3 regions of the Erwinia sp. HR93 genome follow, and region 1 is predicted to be linked to each of the others. Evidence: predicted binding sites of a transcription regulator. Region 1 holds the regulator's gene; each other region holds the start of a gene.

Region 1 (5,753 bases):
GGGTTTCAGGTTGCGATCGACAACAGTAAAATAGTCGTCATAATTTTTAGGCCCTACGTGCTCGAACATACCAACGGAAACAATGCGGTCGAATTGTTCGTTGAGATCGCGATAATCCTGAAGCAGGATCGTAACATCAAGGCCTTCGCAGCGGGCCTGAGCCATTTTCTGCTGCTCCGCTGAAATAGTGACTCCGAAAACAGAAACCCCATAGTTACGCGCTGCAAACTCAGCCAGCCCGCCCCAGCCGCAGCCGATATCCAGTAGCGTCATGCCCGGCTTAAGCTGAAGCTTTTCACAAATCATCTTCAATTTAGCCTGCTGTGCGTCTTCCAGATTCTCCGCATCCTTCCAGTAACCGCAGGAGTATTGCATATAGGGGTCAAGCATGCGGCTGAATAAGTCATTGCCTAAATCGTAGTGTTCTTTACCCACTATCCAGGCGCGCTTACGTGACTGAAGATTCATCAGGCGTGCCGTGGCAATACGCAGTGTATCTTTTAGATGATGCGGTAATTGGTTCTCCAGACCGGCGCGTAAAACTTTCGAAAAGAAGATATCGAGCCTGTCGCATTCCCACCAGCCGTCCATATAGCTTTCACCCAGCCCAAGAGATCCTTCTTGTAATACGCGCTTGAAAAAGTGTGGGTTTGTCACACGAATATCAAAAGGGGAAGGACCATTGATTGTGATACCAGCCCGGCTTAACATCTCATTTGCTATACGGTACCACTCATTTTTTTGTATGCCGGTTTCTTCTATACATGATGAACTCATAGCTTCTCCATCACCTTATGTGATCAGATCCATCAAACAGCCTGAACGCTATTCAATAGCGTAGACGCTCATTGGGGCTTGTGAGAAATCCCACGGAAAATTCCGCGCGCCTGATATTCGACGTAAAAAGAGAAGAGAGAATTCTCCCTTGCCGGAAGGCCTTTAAAGGCAAAATATAAAAGCTTTCGCTTCTGTTACTACATAATATTTATGATATTTATACAGATCCGCAACAGTATATTCCTCTGCTATAAGCGATTCAATAGAAAATTGTTAGCATGCTAATGGGATTAAGGGGTCTTTATATACTGTCGGGCTTACGCTTGATTTCGCAATATTTGCCCGAACGGCGCATTTTATAGCCCCAAAAGGCGAGAATTACCGTACACCCCATTACTTCGGTAGTCGTCAGCATGGCGTGCTCAACACCGCTGGATACCAGCAGGCTGGCAGCAAAGCATAATCCCAACTGTAAGGTATTTTGTAAGGCGGCAGCGCGCCCGGCTGCCTGAGAAAAGGGACGAAGCGCTGCCGCGACGGCAATGGGATATATTGCACCGTTAGCGACGGCGACGATACAGAAGGGAATTAACAAGAGTGTCAGAGTGGCATGGCCCGATAATGCAACGCCTAATGTCCCGAAGACGCCTATCGCATAGACCGACAGTAACCATGGAAGGAGTTTATCGCCTGACACGCGCAATAAAACGCTACGACAGCCGTAACCCCCCACCAGAAAAGCGATGGTTTGAGGAACATAGCTGAGACCAGTGACCGCTGGCCCATAGCCCAGATCGTGTAATAAAAACGGCGAGCCGGTTAACCAGGCGAAGAAACTGGCCGAACAGGCGGCATAAATTAAAACATTACCCCGATATTCAGGATGCTTTAACAGCGTGGGGTAGCGGATGGTCGATGCTGGCCTATTGCCACGTTTGCCTGCCGCAGTTCGTAATGTCAGCGCGGGCAGCATCAATATAAGGGTAATCGCAAACAGCACCAGAAAGATAGCGCGCCAGTCAAAATGCACCAGCAGCCAGCTTCCTAGCAGCGGCGCCAGGGCCGGGGAGAGTGCGACCAGCGGCATTATTGTTGCGAAAATGCGGTTGGCCTGGCTCGCTGGATAGCGGTCTGCGACCAATGCCTGCCAGCTTACGGTTGCCGCACACACACCTACGGCCTGCACAAAACGTAATACGAGCAACTCCTTCGCTGTTTCAATCCATAGTATCCCAAGACAGCCTGTGGCGAAGAGTGTCAAGCCGGTCAGTAATATCGGTCGTCTGCCAAAACGATCGGAAAGCGGCCCCCAGGCAAGCTGAGCAATGGCAAACCCGGCCAGAAACAGACTTAATGAAGCGCTGATTTCTCCTGGCGATGAATTCAACTCTTGCTGCATTGTGGCGAAAGCGGGCAGGTACATATCCGTGGCTAAAAAGCCCAGCACGCTCAGGCCGGCAAGCCAGGCCAGAAATCCTTTGGGTGGTTGCATAACATTCTCAATTTTGGTCTAAAGCTTAACGCAATGAATGCCCGAGAGTGTAAGGAGTGGTTTTCTCCTTGTAAAACGCTAATATTTGCCAGATGCGTTCAAATATTTTGCAGGCAAATTATGTGGTCGGAATATACCCTTGATGTGCTGGATAGCGTTGCCCGTACCGGGAGTTTCAGCGGGGCAGCCCAGGAATTGCATCGGGTACCTTCAGCAATTAGTTATACGGTTCGTCAGCTTGAATCATGGCTGGCTACGCCTCTGTTTATACGCCGGCATCGCGATGTGGAACTCACGGCAGCGGGCGTTTATTTTCTTAAAGAGGGGCGTTCTGTTATCAAAAAAATGCAGGCAACGCGTCTGCAGTGTCAGCAAATCGCCAACGGCTGGCGCGGTCGTCTTTCCATTGCGGTAGATAATATTGTTAAACCTGCGCGAACCCGCCAGTTAGTGCTGGATTTTTATCGGCATTTTCCCGATGTAGAACTGTGTTTGTCGAAGGAGGTTTTCAATGGCGTTTGGGATGCGCTGGCGGATGAACGCGTTGAAGTGGCTATTGGTGCCACTCAGGCGGTCCCCGTTGGAGGGCGCTATGCGTTCCGTGATATGGGAGCACTGCGCTGGCGATGCGTAGTTTCTCATCTTCATCCTTTGGCACACTCAAGGCAAAAACTCAGTGATGAACAGCTTCGACCGTGGCCGTCACTGGTACTGGAAGATACTTCGCGGACATTGCCGAAACGCGTGACGTGGCTATTAGATAACCAGCGGCGTATCGTCGTGCCCGACTGGGCATCGGCGGCAGATTGTATCAATGCCGGGCTGTGTACTGGAATGGTTCCTGCCCATATGGCGCAGCCGTGGATTGAGAGCGGGGACTGGCGCGTTTTGCAACTGGAAAACCCCTTCCCGGATGCGGCTTGCTGTGTAAGCTGGCGGCAGGATAATCCGTCTCCGGCCCTGAACTGGCTATTAGCCTATCTGGGCGATAGTGAGACATTAAATCACGAATGGCTACGGGAGCCCTGAATAGAGCTCCGGAATCGTTACTGGCGGCGATAATCGCGGAAGGGACCATCGGCCACAGAACGGCGTTCTACCAGCCGTGGATGCACTTCAATTGTCTTTGATTGTTCGCGTTTATTAATAATGCGATCGAGCAGCATATTAAATGCCGTTTCGCCCAAAGAGTCTTTTGGCTGATGCACCGTGGTCAGCGCGGGCGTAAAGTAGCGGGCGTTGCGGACGTTATCATAACCAATAATGGAAATATCCTGTGGAACACGCAATCCCATTTCATCCGCCGCGCAGATGGCGCCCATTGCCATAATGTCGCCACCGCAGAATATTGCGGTGGGGCGCTGCGGTTTTGAAAGAATTTGCTGCATTGCCCGATAGCCGGACTCTGGTTCAAAATCACCTTGCACAATCCAGTCTTCATTCACTGTGATTTGAGCCTCTTCCAGCGCCTTCATAAATCCAGCTAGCCTCCCGGCACCGGTGTTACGATGCAGGGAGCCGGGGATCGCGCCAATATCGCGATGCCCGCGTTCAATTAAATAGCGCCCGGCTATATAACCGCCAGAGAAGGAGTTATCGACGACGGAGTCAGTAAAGTCGGCTTTGGCTTCGCCCCAGTCCATGACCACCATTGGAATATGACGATACTCTTCAAGCGTTGCGAGTAAGGGATGTGGGTATTCGGAGCACATAACCAATAGTCCATCGACGCGCTTTTGCGCCATCATAGATAAGTAAGCCCGCTGTTTTTCCAAATTATTCCAGGCGTTACCCAGAATAAGCGTGTAGCCTTTGGCAAAGCAGTTTTTTTCCACGCCTTCAATGATTTCAGCGAAATAAGGCGCTTCACTGCTGGTGGCAAGCAGACCTATTGTTTTCGTGTGATTCACTTTCAGGCTGCGCGCTACGGCGCTGGGGGAATAATGCAGTTCTTTAATTGCTGTCCAAACCGCGTTTCGCGTCTCTTCTGCAACGAAGCGAGTTTTGTTAATTACGTGAGATACGGTAGTGGTGGAAACGTTTGCGCGCTTAGCGACATCTTTAATGGTGGCCATCAGGCGTTTCTCCCAGCCATAGCGTATTCTCCTGAAAATGGGGTTAAACGTTTGCTAAGCCTGATTTACACCGAATAGCAGATATCACGGAAGTTCAGGCGAAGGAAACAGGGAATCAACAAATAATTAGCGGAGGATTTTGTCCGATCTATAGCAAAAGGGGAAGAGGCAAATTGCGCAACCGATGAATTCCAGTAAGATTTACGCTATTTTTATGGGGAATAGCGTAATAGACGCTGAAATAAGAGAATAACCAAAGGAGCTGACAATATGAACGCTGAATTAAAATACGCATTAATTACGACCATAGCCGCATTAGGCGTTATCGTCATTGGTGCGTTAACTGCCGTTACTCATTAATTATTGACCAGGCCAGTGAGCGTTGCCGCTGGCCCGGTCATTGTTCATTCACTGCGCGCACAGCTATTTTTTTGAAATAGCTGTCTCCCGAGTTCCTCAATATTATTGCCGCTTATGCAATACTGTTTTGTCGCTTACAACTCTTTAACTTTTCTGTATGCCCTGACATCATATGCGCGACATAGCGACGATGTCGCCTAAATCATCAACGTGTTGGGGCTATAAATTTCACTTCAGCGCCTGATACATCCAGAGAGTCAATCATGAAATTAAATTATCCTTTGCTGGCGCTTGCCGTCGGCGCATTTGGCATTGGAACAACTGAATTTTCTCCAATGGGCCTGTTGCCCACTATCGCGGAAGGCGTCGGGGTTTCTATTCCAGTTGCAGGAATGCTGATTAGCGCATATGCCATTGGAGTTATGTTTGGCGCGCCGCTGATGACGTTACTTCTATCTCACAGAGCCAGGCGCAGCGCGCTGCTATTTCTAATGGGGATTTTCACCCTTGGGAACATACTGTCAGCGATTGCGCCGAATTATACGCTGCTGTTGATTTCGCGCATTATCACCAGTTTGAATCATGGGGCATTTTTTGGTTTAGGTTCAGTGGTGGCTGCCGGTCTTGTGGCAAAAGAAAAACAGGGAAGCGCGGTGGCGACCATGTTTATGGGGCTGACGATTGCAAATATTGGCGGGGTACCAGCAGCAACGTGGCTAGGGAATACGATAGGCTGGCGAATGTCTTTTCTGGCAACCGCAGGATTGGGCGTATTGGCGATGATAGGCCTGTGGGTCTCTCTGCCTAAGGGAGGAGAAGGGGTGAGGCCTGATGTGCGACGCGAGCTTGCAGTCATGCTGCGCCCGCAGGTGCTAACCGCGCTGCTCACTACGGTATTAGGCGCAGGGGCGATGTTTACGCTGTATACCTATATCGCTCCGGTCTTACAGCGAGTGACTCACGCCAGCGCAGGATTTATTACTGGTATGTTAGTACTCATTGGTATTGGTTTTTCTTTAGGGGCGGCGCTTGGAGGAAAATTCTCTGAC
Region 2 (5,753 bases), 1.4 Mb from region 1:
CGTCAGCGCTCACTGGCCGTTTTTCCAGCGCTTTTAGCATTCCGCTACGCAGCTTATCTTCATTGAACGGTTCGCGAATATCATTACTTTTAATCACCCGCGGCATGACCAGCTCAGCTACTTCAAATGTCGTGAAGCGTTCATGGCAAACCAGGCACTGGCGGCGGCGGCGTACCGAGGCGCCTTCCCCGACCAGGCGAGAGTCAATCACTTTGGTGTCCACGGCGAAACAGAATGGGCAGTGCATACGGCTACCTGAAATAAGAGAAAATGGGGAGTAGTTTACCCCGAACTCGCAGGCCGGCAAAACGGCATGTACTTTGAGAGTAAAACACTATGCTTTCCCACGGGCATCGCCTACGCTGCGTTAACTGACTGAACATAAGGAATCTTTTATGCTAAAAACTCCGGGCATCAAACTTATTCTCGCAAGCGGGCTGCTGACATTAACCGCCTGTAGCGCTCCGCGCACGCAGGTTCAGGAAACCAAAGAAGAGGTCAGCGCTCTGGCGCAGAAAATGAACCGTTTAAATCAGCAAACGGTGAAACTCACTCAGCAAAATACGTTAAATGCACAATCGAAACAGGGCGTCTATTTACTTCCCGCCGCCAAAGCACCGGCGCAATTAGAGAGCCAAATTGGCGATTTAACGCTCAGGCTGGATAATATTATCGCCTATGGCACTGGCACAAAGGCCACGCTCACTATTACAGGTGACAGCATCAGGCCACTGCCCGCTTTTTCTGGCGAGATCGTTTGGGGAGAAATTCAGGGTACGATCGAGGATTATCGGGAAGTCAATACGCATACCCGAACGATAAGTGAAGCGGCCAGCGTTCTGGTACCGAGCGATATTGTCATTCAACTGGACATGCCGGATATCGCGCCAGCGCAGCTCGGGTTTGTGCGAATACACGATATTGTACCGACCGATCCTGACTTTAAACCTGCGGCCAGGTCCCCGTTTGGCAAGCATTAATGTTGATGGTCGCGTAGCTAATAAGGCAGGGTCGCCAATGCAACGCGCCCCTGCCTGTTAAGCCCGATCAGCGCCTGAGTGACGGCGATGAAACGCGTCGTCATCTGCTCACGCCACGCCACGCCACGCCACGCCACGCCACGCCACGCCACGCCACGCCACGCCACGCCACGCCACGCCACGCCACGCCACGCAGAATGAAACCACCTGCTCCATGGAATATAAAGAAATTTATTCGTTTATTCAGACAATCCCCCCCCCAAAACGCCGACAGAATAAACCCTGAAACGCGACCGCAATCGATTACCAGAGAAAGATAAATGTGAAGAAACACATATTTTTGTGAGAAATGATTTTTATAATAGCCCGCTCGCCTGTTTAAGTTTAATCAGGCAGCGCATACATTCAGGGGTGGCCATTGCGGCCATTCAGCAATCACAGTGGCAATTACATGAAAAAAATGATGTTAGCGGCAGGCGCCGCCCTTACTTTTATCGGCTCTTTCACCGTTAAAGCTGCAGATAATTCCGGTGAGTTCGTTTCTGACTGGTGGCACCAGAGCGTCAATGTCGTCGGCAGTTACCATACCCGCTTTGGGCCGCAATTACGCAACGATACTTATCTGGAATATGAAGCGTTTGCTAAAAAAGACTGGTTTGATTTTTATGGTTATATTGATGCCCCGCGCTTTTTTGGCGGCGACAGTAACGCGCGCGGGATCTGGAATCACGGCTCGCCGCTTTTCATGGAAATCGAACCGCGCTTTTCAATCGATAAATTAACCGGGCTGGATTTAGGATTTGGCCCGTTCAAAGAGTGGTACTTTGCTAATAACTATGTTTATGACATGGGACGCAACAGCGCTAATCGCCAAAATACATGGTATATGGGGTTAGGTACCGATATTGATACCGGCTTGCCAATGGGGCTATCACTAAACGTATATGCGAAATATCAGTGGGAAAACTATGGCGCCGCTAACGAAGATAGCTGGGACGGATATCGCTTTAAAATAAAGTACTTTGTACCGATAACCGATTTATGGGGCGGAAAACTCAGCTACATCGGCTTTACCAACTTTGACTGGGATTCCGACCTGGGCGATGAAGCGTACCGCACCAATAACTCTATTGCTTCCAGCCACATCCTGGCCCTGAATTACAGCCACTGGCATTACTCCATCGTCGCACGTTATTTCCATAATGGCGGCCAGTGGGAAAATGGCGCAGGCCTTAACTTTGGAAAAGGCGATTTCAACGTGAAATCCACCGGCTGGGGATATTATCTGGTTGCCGGTTATAATTTTTAATAATCATTAGTGCGCCATTAAATTTCCAATGCATTATGTAATCAGGGGCCAAAAAGGCCCCTGATTACATGCTTAGCGACACAGTTATTCTTATGTATTAGCAGCACCATATTCCGCTAGTAAAACGAAAAAACCATCCAAACTCCCGATTATAAAATATTAGCATCGCTAATGCTGCGGCGTTCTCAAGGCAATCAGTATCGAATTTGACGGATTTTCAGGCAAAGTTACAGGCGCAGGGGTTGAGGCAAAGTATGTCATCCGGGAAATAGCGTTTAGAACGCGCTAATTGCGGACATCCTCACCGGCGTATGTTTATCTGAGCCAGGACAGAACCAACAGCGGGCTGAGGAAGGCGAAATTTGTTCAATAACGGAAGCCTGGCGGAAAACTAAAAGGCCTGGGATCGATAACGTTATCAATCCCAGGCCCTGAGAGTAGCTTAACCTAAGCGGCCCAGCTTTATGATTCAACACCATAAAACTGAGCATTTTCACAATCACAAATAGGTTACGGCAAAATTGACGGCTGATCCGCCCCTTCTTTCTCAACCTTCTGCTGGATTAAGTGTTCACGCTTCATCCCAAGCTTCAGCGCCAGCGCAGAGGCAACATAGATAGACGAGGCAGTACCAATGGATACCCCGATAAGCATGGTCAGCGAGAAACCTTTAAGCATCGCACCACCAAACAGATAGAGCATCAGAATAACTACCAGCGTAGTGCCTGACGTTATCAATGTTCGGTGCAGCGTCTGGGTGAGCGAGACGTTGAAGATTTCGTAAGGCGTGCCGCGCCGTATTTTGCGGAAGTTTTCACGAATACGGTCGGAAACCACAATACTGTCGTTCAGCGAGTAGCCAATAACCGACATTAGTGAGGCCACAATCGTCAGATCGATTTCTATCTGAAACAGTGACAGCACGCCCATTGTGATTACCACGTCGTGCGCCAGCGCGATAACTACGCCCGCAGCCAGTCGCCACTCGAAGCGGAAGCCCACATAAATCAAAATACAGATCAGCGCGACCAGCAGCGCCATGCTGCCGGTTTGCGCCAAATCGGCGCCGACGCTCGGCCCGACAAACTCAATGCGCTTCACGGCCGCGTGCTGGCCGGTGGCGCTATTGATAACGTTAACCACTTTCGTGCCTAACGTTTGCCCGCCGGTTTCACCGCCCTGCGCTGGCGGCATGCGAACCATAATATCCCGACTGCTGCCGAAGTTCTGCAGTAGCGGATCGGCGAAGCCGGCTTTTTCCAGCGACTCACGCATCATGTCCATATCCGCAGGTTTTTCTAGCGAAATTTCGATGACCGTACCACCGGTGAAATCCAGCCCCCAGTTAAAGCCGCGCACCCCGATAATAATTATCGACAGTATTAGCAGCAGGCCAGAGATGCCAAAGGCCCAGTAATCCCAGCGCATAAAGTCCCAGACTTTACGGCCGTGGTTCAATTGTTCAACGGTATAATCCTGTGCCACAACGCACTCCTCAGATAGACAGCTTGTTGACGCGTTTGCCGCCATACAGCAGGTTGACGATGGCACGGGTACCAACTATCGCGGTAAACATTGAGGTTGCCACGCCGATGCCGGTCGTGATCGCAAACCCTTTAATCGCCCCGGTGCCCACAGCGTACAGAATAATCACTTTGATAAGCGTCGTGACGTTAGCATCCACAATGGAGCTAAACGCGCCGCTATAACCTTCATGAATCGCCTGCTGCACTGAACGTCCGTTGCTCAGTTCTTCTTTAATACGTTCATTAATCAAAACGTTAGCGTCCACCGCTACCGCCAGGGTCAGTACGATACCCGCAATGCCCGGCATGGTTAGCGTCGCACCGGGCAACAGTGACATAATGCCAACAATTAACACCAGGTTCGCAATCAGCGCCGTCGTCGCTATCAGGCCGAACTTCTTGTAGAAGAAAACCATGAACAGAATAGAAGCGATTAGACCCCACAGGCAGGCTTCCAGCCCCTGTTTGATGTTCTGCATCCCGAGCGTTGGCCCAATCGTGCGTTCTTCAACGATTTGAATCGGCGCAATTAGCGCACCTGCACGCAGCAGCAGCGATAGCTGACGAGCCTCATTCGGGTTGTTGATACCAGTAATTCGGAAGCTATTGCCCAAACGCGACTGAATATTCGCGATGTTGATAACCTCTTCCTGTTTCACCAGCACCGCGCGCCCGTTGGCATCTTTACGACCGCTGTCTTTATACTCCACAAATAGCGTTGCCATTGGCTTGCCAATGTTGTCTTTCGTGAAGTTAGACATCATATTGCCGCCCGCGCCGTCCAGAGAAATATTAACCTGAGGCTGGTTATATTCATCCAGGCTGGACGTCGAGTCCGTAATATGATCGCCCGTTAGAATAACGCGCTTGTACAGCACTACCGGCTGGCCTTCACGCATATTTTTAACTTCAGAATCGCCCGGGACGCGCCCGGCGGCGGCGGCGGACGGATCGACGCTGGTGTTGACTAAACGGAACTCAAGCGTCGCCGTCGCTCCAAGAATTTCCTTGGCGCGCGCGGTATCCTGAATCCCTGGCAGTTCCACAACGATGCGATCCGCACCCTGGCGCTGAACCAGCGGTTCGGCCACGCCAAGCTGGTTTACACGGTTACGTAAGATATTAATGTTTTGCTGAACCGCATAATCACGCGCTTCCCGCAGACGATCGTCAGTCATGACTGCGCGCAGCGCATTTCCACCCAGGCTCGTTACCACCAGATCGCGATGGCGCGGCTGCAGATAAGCAATCGCTTTATCGCGAGTATCAGCATCACGAAATGCGATAGTCACACCATAATTATTGGCTTTACGCACATTGCTCCAGGCAAGACCTTTTTCGCGCAGATCGCTACGCAGGCCGTCGATATTTTGCTCCTGGAGTTTGCTGAGCGCGGTTTCCATATCCACTTCCATCAGGAAGTGCACACCGCCGCGCAGATCAAGCCCAAGTTTCATTGGTTCCGCGGCAACCATCGATAGCCAGCGCGGAGTTGCAGGTGCGAGGTTAAGCGCAACGACGTATTGATCGCCAAGCTTGCTTACTAATGCCTCACGCGCGCGTAGCTGCGTATCGGTGGAATCAAAACGCGCGAGGATCGCGCCCTCTTCCAGCGCGACGGATTTTGGCGCCAATTTTTCTTGTTGTAAGGTACTCCGGACCTGTTCCAGTGTTTGCTCGCTGGCGGCGACTCCGCGCGCGCCAGTGATCTGAACGGCCGGATCCTCACCATAAAGGTTGGGAAGCGCATATAACAGACCGACGAGAATCACGACGATCAGCATGATGTACTTCCACAAAGGATAACGGTTTAACACGGCAATTCCCTTCGGGAAAACGAAAAATTACAGCGCCTTCATAGTGCCTTTCGGCAAGACCGCTGCGACGAAATCACGCTTGATAACGACTTCAGTCGTGTCATTGAGCGCGATGGCAATA
Region 3 (5,753 bases), 890 kb from region 1:
CGCGGCTTTTATGCGCCGTGTGGGTTGCTAAATAACAACCTGATAGTAGAGAAAAGCGGGTGCGCAGGCGGCTAATGAGTAAGCATCTGCATTAGAGAGTTTGTGGAGATTGAAGACGTATCCTCATCGGTGTCGGGGACGGGCGTCATCAGCGCTGGCTCCATGCGCGGCTGAGCCACCTCCGGCGGTTTCACCACCGGGTAGCTTTGCGCCAGGCGCTGGTGCAGCATTTTCTGATGCGTTTTTTCCATTAGATATCCCACCAGGCTCATATGGTATTTGCGAATATTTTCTACATACGCCAGCGCTTCATGGCCGCGCGCGTAGCCATAGGTCGTTTTCTTATACCAATTTTTCTGGCTGAGCAACGGCAGGGTTTGTTTCACGTCGCTCCAGCTATCGGGGTTTCCGCGCAGCTTTGCGGTTAGCGCTCTGGCGTCCAGCATGTGCGCGTAGCCCATGTTGTACGCGGCCAGCGCAAACCAAATGCGCTCGCCTTCCGGCACAGAATCTGGCACTTTTTCGAGCATATCGTTCAGGTAGCGCGCGCCGCCGCGAATACTCTGTTCTGCATTCAACCGATCGGTCAGGCCTAAACTCTGCGCCGTATTTTTGGTGAGCATCATTAGCCCCCGAACGCCGGTTGGCGATGTCGCATGGGTATCCCAGTGCGATTCTTGATAGGCGATGGCCGCCAGCAGGCGCCAGTCGATGCGCGTTGCGTATTTCTTAAATAGCGGTAGCAGTGAGGGCAGAATATTGTCGACGGCCCGCAGGAAGCTACGGGTATCCACATAGTCAAACGCGCCGACGTGGCCCAGATATTTTTCTTCCAGCCGCGATAGGGTGCCGTTGGCGTTAACGCGGGCAAAGAAATCGAGCATCGCGGCGGACAGGCTGTCGTCACTATCGCGCGGAGTAAACCAGGTAACCGGCTGCTCGTCCGTGATATCCAGCGCGACGGCGAGCTGAGGGTGGATGCGCTGGAAAAGCCCTATCGCCACCGAGTCGGCGATCGTATAGGCCAGTGTCCCATCCAGAACTTTCCGTAATAACATGGTGCTGTTGCGCGTGGCGTCGACCCGCCATTCAAGGTGCGGGTACTTTTCCTGTTTGAGCGTATTTAAATCGTTGAGTACCGCCAGCCCGGCGGCGATAGTTAGGTTTTCGCTGGTGATTCCTGCAAGGCTTTTGGGGCGGGGAGACCCCATGCGATACACCATTTGCTGCGAGACGGAATAGTAGGCGGGGCCGGGCTGGTAATTTTTACTGCGCGCGTTGTTATAAACTAGTCCGGCGGCCAGAATGTCGGCAGCGCCTGTATCTAAATCATCAAAAAGTTTATCAATGCCCGAACGAACCGTAATTTTAAGCTCTACCCCCAGATAATCGGCGAACTCGCGGGCCAGTTCGTAATCCAGCCCCACCGTTTCTTCATTATTGATTCGACTCCAGGTGAGCGGTGAGGCAATCGTGCTTACCCGCAGTTCGCCGCGCGCTTTAATCGCAGCGATACGGTTTTCCGTGCCGCCGGTCCAGGGCACGGTAGGCCAGAGTGCGACGGCCAGCAATAGCGCGACAACGCCGATCAGCAGATAGTTAAGCTTTAGTTTTTTCAATAAGTTAAATCTCTGCAATAGCCTAAGCGCGAGTCAAAAGCCGTAATGTTCTCAAGGGGAAGTTGTTTTTTGAGAGCTGCATTTTGCTCAACAATCCCGGTGCTGGCAACCTGAGTACGTTATTTGTGCACAGTTTGTTACGGCCAGTCCGCGGTTTTTATTTTGACGCAAACGGTTTCGTCAGCGTCGGGGTTTCTCTATAATGGCTCTCGTTTTCCAGCGTGGCGCCACTTTTCGCGGCGTCAGGACGTTTCGCAAACGAGAGACCTTATGATGGAAATTCTGCGTGGTTCCCCCGCCTTATCGCCCTTTCAGATCCAAAAACTTCTGACCCAATTCGCCGAGCGGCGGCTGCCGATAGTGGAGATTCACGCTGAATTTGTGCATTTTGCCGATTTAGCGCATGGCCTGGATAGCGATTCCCATGCCCGGCTGGTGCGCCTGTTATGCTATGGCCCCACTGCCCGTGAGAGCGAGCCAATGGGGCAGCTTATTCTGGTCACCCCGCGTCCGGGAACGCGCTCGCCCTGGTCTTCAAAAGCGACTGATATCGCCCATAACTGTGGTTTGCCCCAGGTAACGCGTCTGGAGCGCGGTATTGCCTATTATTTGGCCGGCGAACCGCTGAGCGAGGCGCAGATAAGCGCGGCGATAGACATCGTGTGCGATCGTATGACCGAAGCAGCGTTTACCCGCATGCAGGACGCGCATGCGCTGTTTACACACCGGGCGCCAGCGCCCGCACAGCATATAGATATGTTGACGCAAGGGATATCTGCACTTGAAGAGGCGAATGTCAGGTTGGGGCTGGCGCTGGCGAAAGATGAAATTAGGTATTTATTCGATGCTTTTACGCGGGAAGGCCGTAACCCAACCGACGTTGAGTTATACATGTTCGCGCAGGCGAATTCCGAGCACTGTCGGCATAAGATTTTTAATGCACGCTGGACCATAAACGGTGAAAAACAGCCGCATTCGCTGTTTGACATGATTAAAAATACCTTCCGGCAAACTCCGGATTATGTGCTGTCTGCCTATAAAGATAATGCGGCAGTTATGGAAGGCTCAGATGCCGGACGTTTCTTTGCCGATCCTACGTCCGGTAGCTACCGTTATTCCCACGAGCCAGTACATATTTTGATGAAAGTGGAAACCCACAATCACCCAACGGCGATTTCGCCGTGGCCCGGCGCGGCTACGGGTTCTGGCGGAGAGCTACGTGATGAAGGCGCCACCGGGCGCGGCGCGAAGCCAAAGGCCGGGCTGATTGGTTTTTCAACCTCCAATTTACGTATCCCCGGTTTTGAGCAGCCCTGGGAAACGGATTTTGGCAAACCGACGCGAATCGCTTCCGCTCTGGAAATCATGACGGAAGGGCCGCTGGGCGCGGCCGCTTACAATAACGAATTCGGCCGCCCGGCGATTAATGGCTACTTTCGTACCTATGAGGCCCGGGTGGTGAACCATAACGGCACTGAGCTACGCGGCTATCATAAGCCGATTATGCTGGCGGGCGGGGTAGGCAATATTCGCGCGGAGCACGTGCAAAAAGGGGAAATCCCGCCCGGTGCGCAGCTTATTGTGTTAGGCGGCCCGGCCATGAATATTGGGCTGGGAGGCGGTGCAGCGTCGTCTATGGCCTCGGGGCAATCGGACGCGGATTTGGATTTTGCCTCCGTGCAGCGCGATAACCCTGAAATGGAGCGCCGCTGCCAGGAGGTCATCGATAGCTGCTGGCAGCAGGGTGCGAATAACCCGATTCTATTTATTCATGATGTCGGCGCGGGCGGGCTATCCAACGCTATGCCAGAGCTAATCAATGACGGCGGGCGCGGCGGACGCTTTACCCTGCGCGATATTCCCGTTGATGAAACCGGCCTGAGTCCGCTGGAAATATGGTGCAACGAGTCGCAGGAGCGCTATGTTTTGGCGGTCGCACCGCAGCGTCTCGCTGAATTCAGTGCGATTTGCCACCGGGAAAGGGCGCCGTTCGCCGTTATCGGTGAAGCGACGCGGGCGCAGCGGCTTACGCTGACAGACGCACATTTCGACAATCAACCGATTGATTTAGCGCTGGATACGCTGCTCGGGAAGGCACCGCGCATGGAGCGTCACGTTGAGCGCCTGCAGGTCTGCACTCAGCCGCTGGCCCGTGAAGAAATTAAGTTACAGGAAGCGGTAAAGCGCGTGCTTCAGCTGCCCGCAGTGGCGGAAAAAACATTTTTGATAACTATCGGCGATCGCACTGTCGGCGGTATGGTCGCGCGCGATCAAATGGTTGGCCCGTGGCAGGTGCCGGTAGCAGACTGCGCGGTGACTACCGCCAGCTTTGATAGCTATTACGGCGAGGCAATAGCCATTGGGGAACGCACCCCAGTAGCGCTTCTTGATTATGCCGCATCGGCAAGGCTGGCGGTGGGCGAGGCGCTAACCAATATCGCCGCTGCGCACATCGGCGATTTGCGGCGCGTAAAGCTTTCCGCGAACTGGATGGCCGCAGCGGGCCACCCCGGCGAAGACGCCGGGTTATATGCCGCAGTGAAAGCGATAGGGGAAGAACTGTGCCCGGCGCTCGGATTGACTATCCCGGTTGGGAAAGATTCGATGTCAATGCAAACGCGCTGGCGACAGGGTGAAACGGAGCGGGAAATGACCTCGCCGCTGTCGCTGATTATTTCCGCTTTCGCACGCGTAGAAGATGTGCGGCGGACCGTGACGCCTCAGCTTAGCCTGCAGGAGAATGCGCTGCTGCTGGTGGATTTAGGCAAAGGGAAGTGCGCGCTGGGGGCGAGCGCGCTGGCGCAAGTGTATCAGCAATTGGGCGATAGCAGCGCGGATGTGCGCGACGTCGCACAGCTCAAGGGGTTCTTTGAGGCTATTCAGACGCTGCTCGCCTGGCGGCGGTTACTGGCCTATCACGATCGTTCAGACGGCGGATTGCTTGCAACGCTGGCCGAAATGGCGTTTGCCGGGCGCTGCGGGGTGAATGTTGATATCGCAGGATTGGGTGAGGACGCGCTGGCAGCGTTATTTAATGAGGAATTGGGCGCGGTAATCCAAATAGCGGTGGCTGAGTATGACGCCGTGATGGCAACGTTTACAGAATTCGGTCTGGCAGACTGTGTACATTATCTGGGGCGCGCGGTGCCGGGCGATGAATTTATTATCACCGCAGGCGAGGAGACGGTGTATCGCGAACACTGTTCGGTGTTGCGTCAATGGTGGGGGGAGACAAGCTGGCAAATGCAGCGGCGGCGTGATAACCCGGCCTGCGCCGATGAAGAGCATGAGAGCAGGGCCGATGTGACCGATCCCGGCTTAAATGTGAAGCTGCACTGGGATACCGAAGAGGATATTGCCGCGCCCTATATTGCGAGCGGAATACGGCCTGTTGTCGCGGTATTGCGCGAGCAGGGCGTTAATTCACACGCAGAGATGGCCGCGGCGTTTCATCGGGCGGGTTTTGACGCGGTGGATGTGCACATGAGTGATTTAATCGCCGGGCGTTATTCCCTGCAGAATGCGCAGGCGCTGGTCGCCTGCGGCGGTTTCTCCTATGGCGACGTATTAGGCGCCGGGGAGGGATGGGCGAAATCGATTTTATTTAATTCGCTTCTGCGGGATGCTTTTAGTTCGTTTTTTGAGCACCCACAGACGCTGACGCTTGGGGTGTGCAACGGCTGCCAGATGCTCTCCGCGCTGCGTGAACTAATTCCCGGTAGCGAAGCGTGGCCGCGCTTTGTTCGTAACCGCTCGGCGCGCTTTGAGGCGCGCCTGAGCCTGGTAGAAGTGGCGGACAGTCCGTCTCTGCTGTTAGCCGACATGGCCGGCGCGCGGCTGCCGATAGTTGTTTCACACGGAGAAGGGCGCGCGGAACTGCGCGATGAGGCGCATCTGGCTCTTCTGGAAGAGAAAAAGCAGGTGGCCATGCGCTTTGTTGATAATTACGGGCGCACTGCGGCGCGCTATCCGGCAAACCCAAATGGTTCACCCAACGGTGTTACCGCTGTGACAAATGAATCCGGGCGCGTCACTATAATGATGCCGCACCCGGAGCGCGTTTTCCGAACCGTTACTCACTCGTGGCATCCGCAGGAATGGGGAGAAGATAGTCCCTGGATGCGCCTGTTCCGT

Evidence for each region. The regulator PurR, encoded in region 1, represses purine synthesis genes. The targets are predictions, from matches to a motif close to CANGCAAACGTTTGCNTG.
Region 2: SFA31_RS08625 (nucleoside-specific channel-forming protein Tsx) is a predicted target of PurR. The motif match lies at 1,273-1,290, and genes of this name have one in related genera.
Region 3: purL (phosphoribosylformylglycinamidine synthase) is a predicted target of PurR. The motif match lies at 1,784-1,801, and genes of this name have one in related genera.

What each region holds. Positions count from the first base shown of each region.
Region 1 is NZ_JAXUDP010000001.1:3,242,518-3,248,270, reverse strand. Features, by position in the region: partial or broken gene cfa (cyclopropane fatty acyl phospholipid synthase) at 1-777, opposite strand, end outside; gene punC (purine nucleoside transporter PunC) at 1,079-2,269, opposite strand; gene punR (DNA-binding transcriptional activator PunR) at 2,390-3,298, shown strand; gene purR (HTH-type transcriptional repressor PurR) at 3,316-4,344, opposite strand; gene SFA31_RS15160 (YnhF family membrane protein) at 4,615-4,704, shown strand; partial or broken gene SFA31_RS15155 (MFS transporter) at 4,968-5,753, shown strand, end outside.
Region 2 is NZ_JAXUDP010000001.1:1,864,322-1,870,074, reverse strand. Features, by position in the region: gene nrdR (transcriptional regulator NrdR) at 1-247, opposite strand, end outside; gene SFA31_RS08635 (DUF3251 domain-containing protein) at 396-980, shown strand; gene SFA31_RS08630 (hypothetical protein) at 998-1,162, opposite strand; gene SFA31_RS08625 (nucleoside-specific channel-forming protein Tsx) at 1,432-2,289, shown strand; gene secF (protein translocase subunit SecF) at 2,800-3,774, opposite strand; gene secD (protein translocase subunit SecD) at 3,785-5,632, opposite strand; gene yajC (preprotein translocase subunit YajC) at 5,660-5,753, opposite strand, start outside.
Region 3 is NZ_JAXUDP010000001.1:2,347,776-2,353,528, forward strand. Features, by position in the region: gene mltF (membrane-bound lytic murein transglycosylase MltF) at 72-1,619, opposite strand; gene purL (phosphoribosylformylglycinamidine synthase) at 1,890-5,753, shown strand, end outside.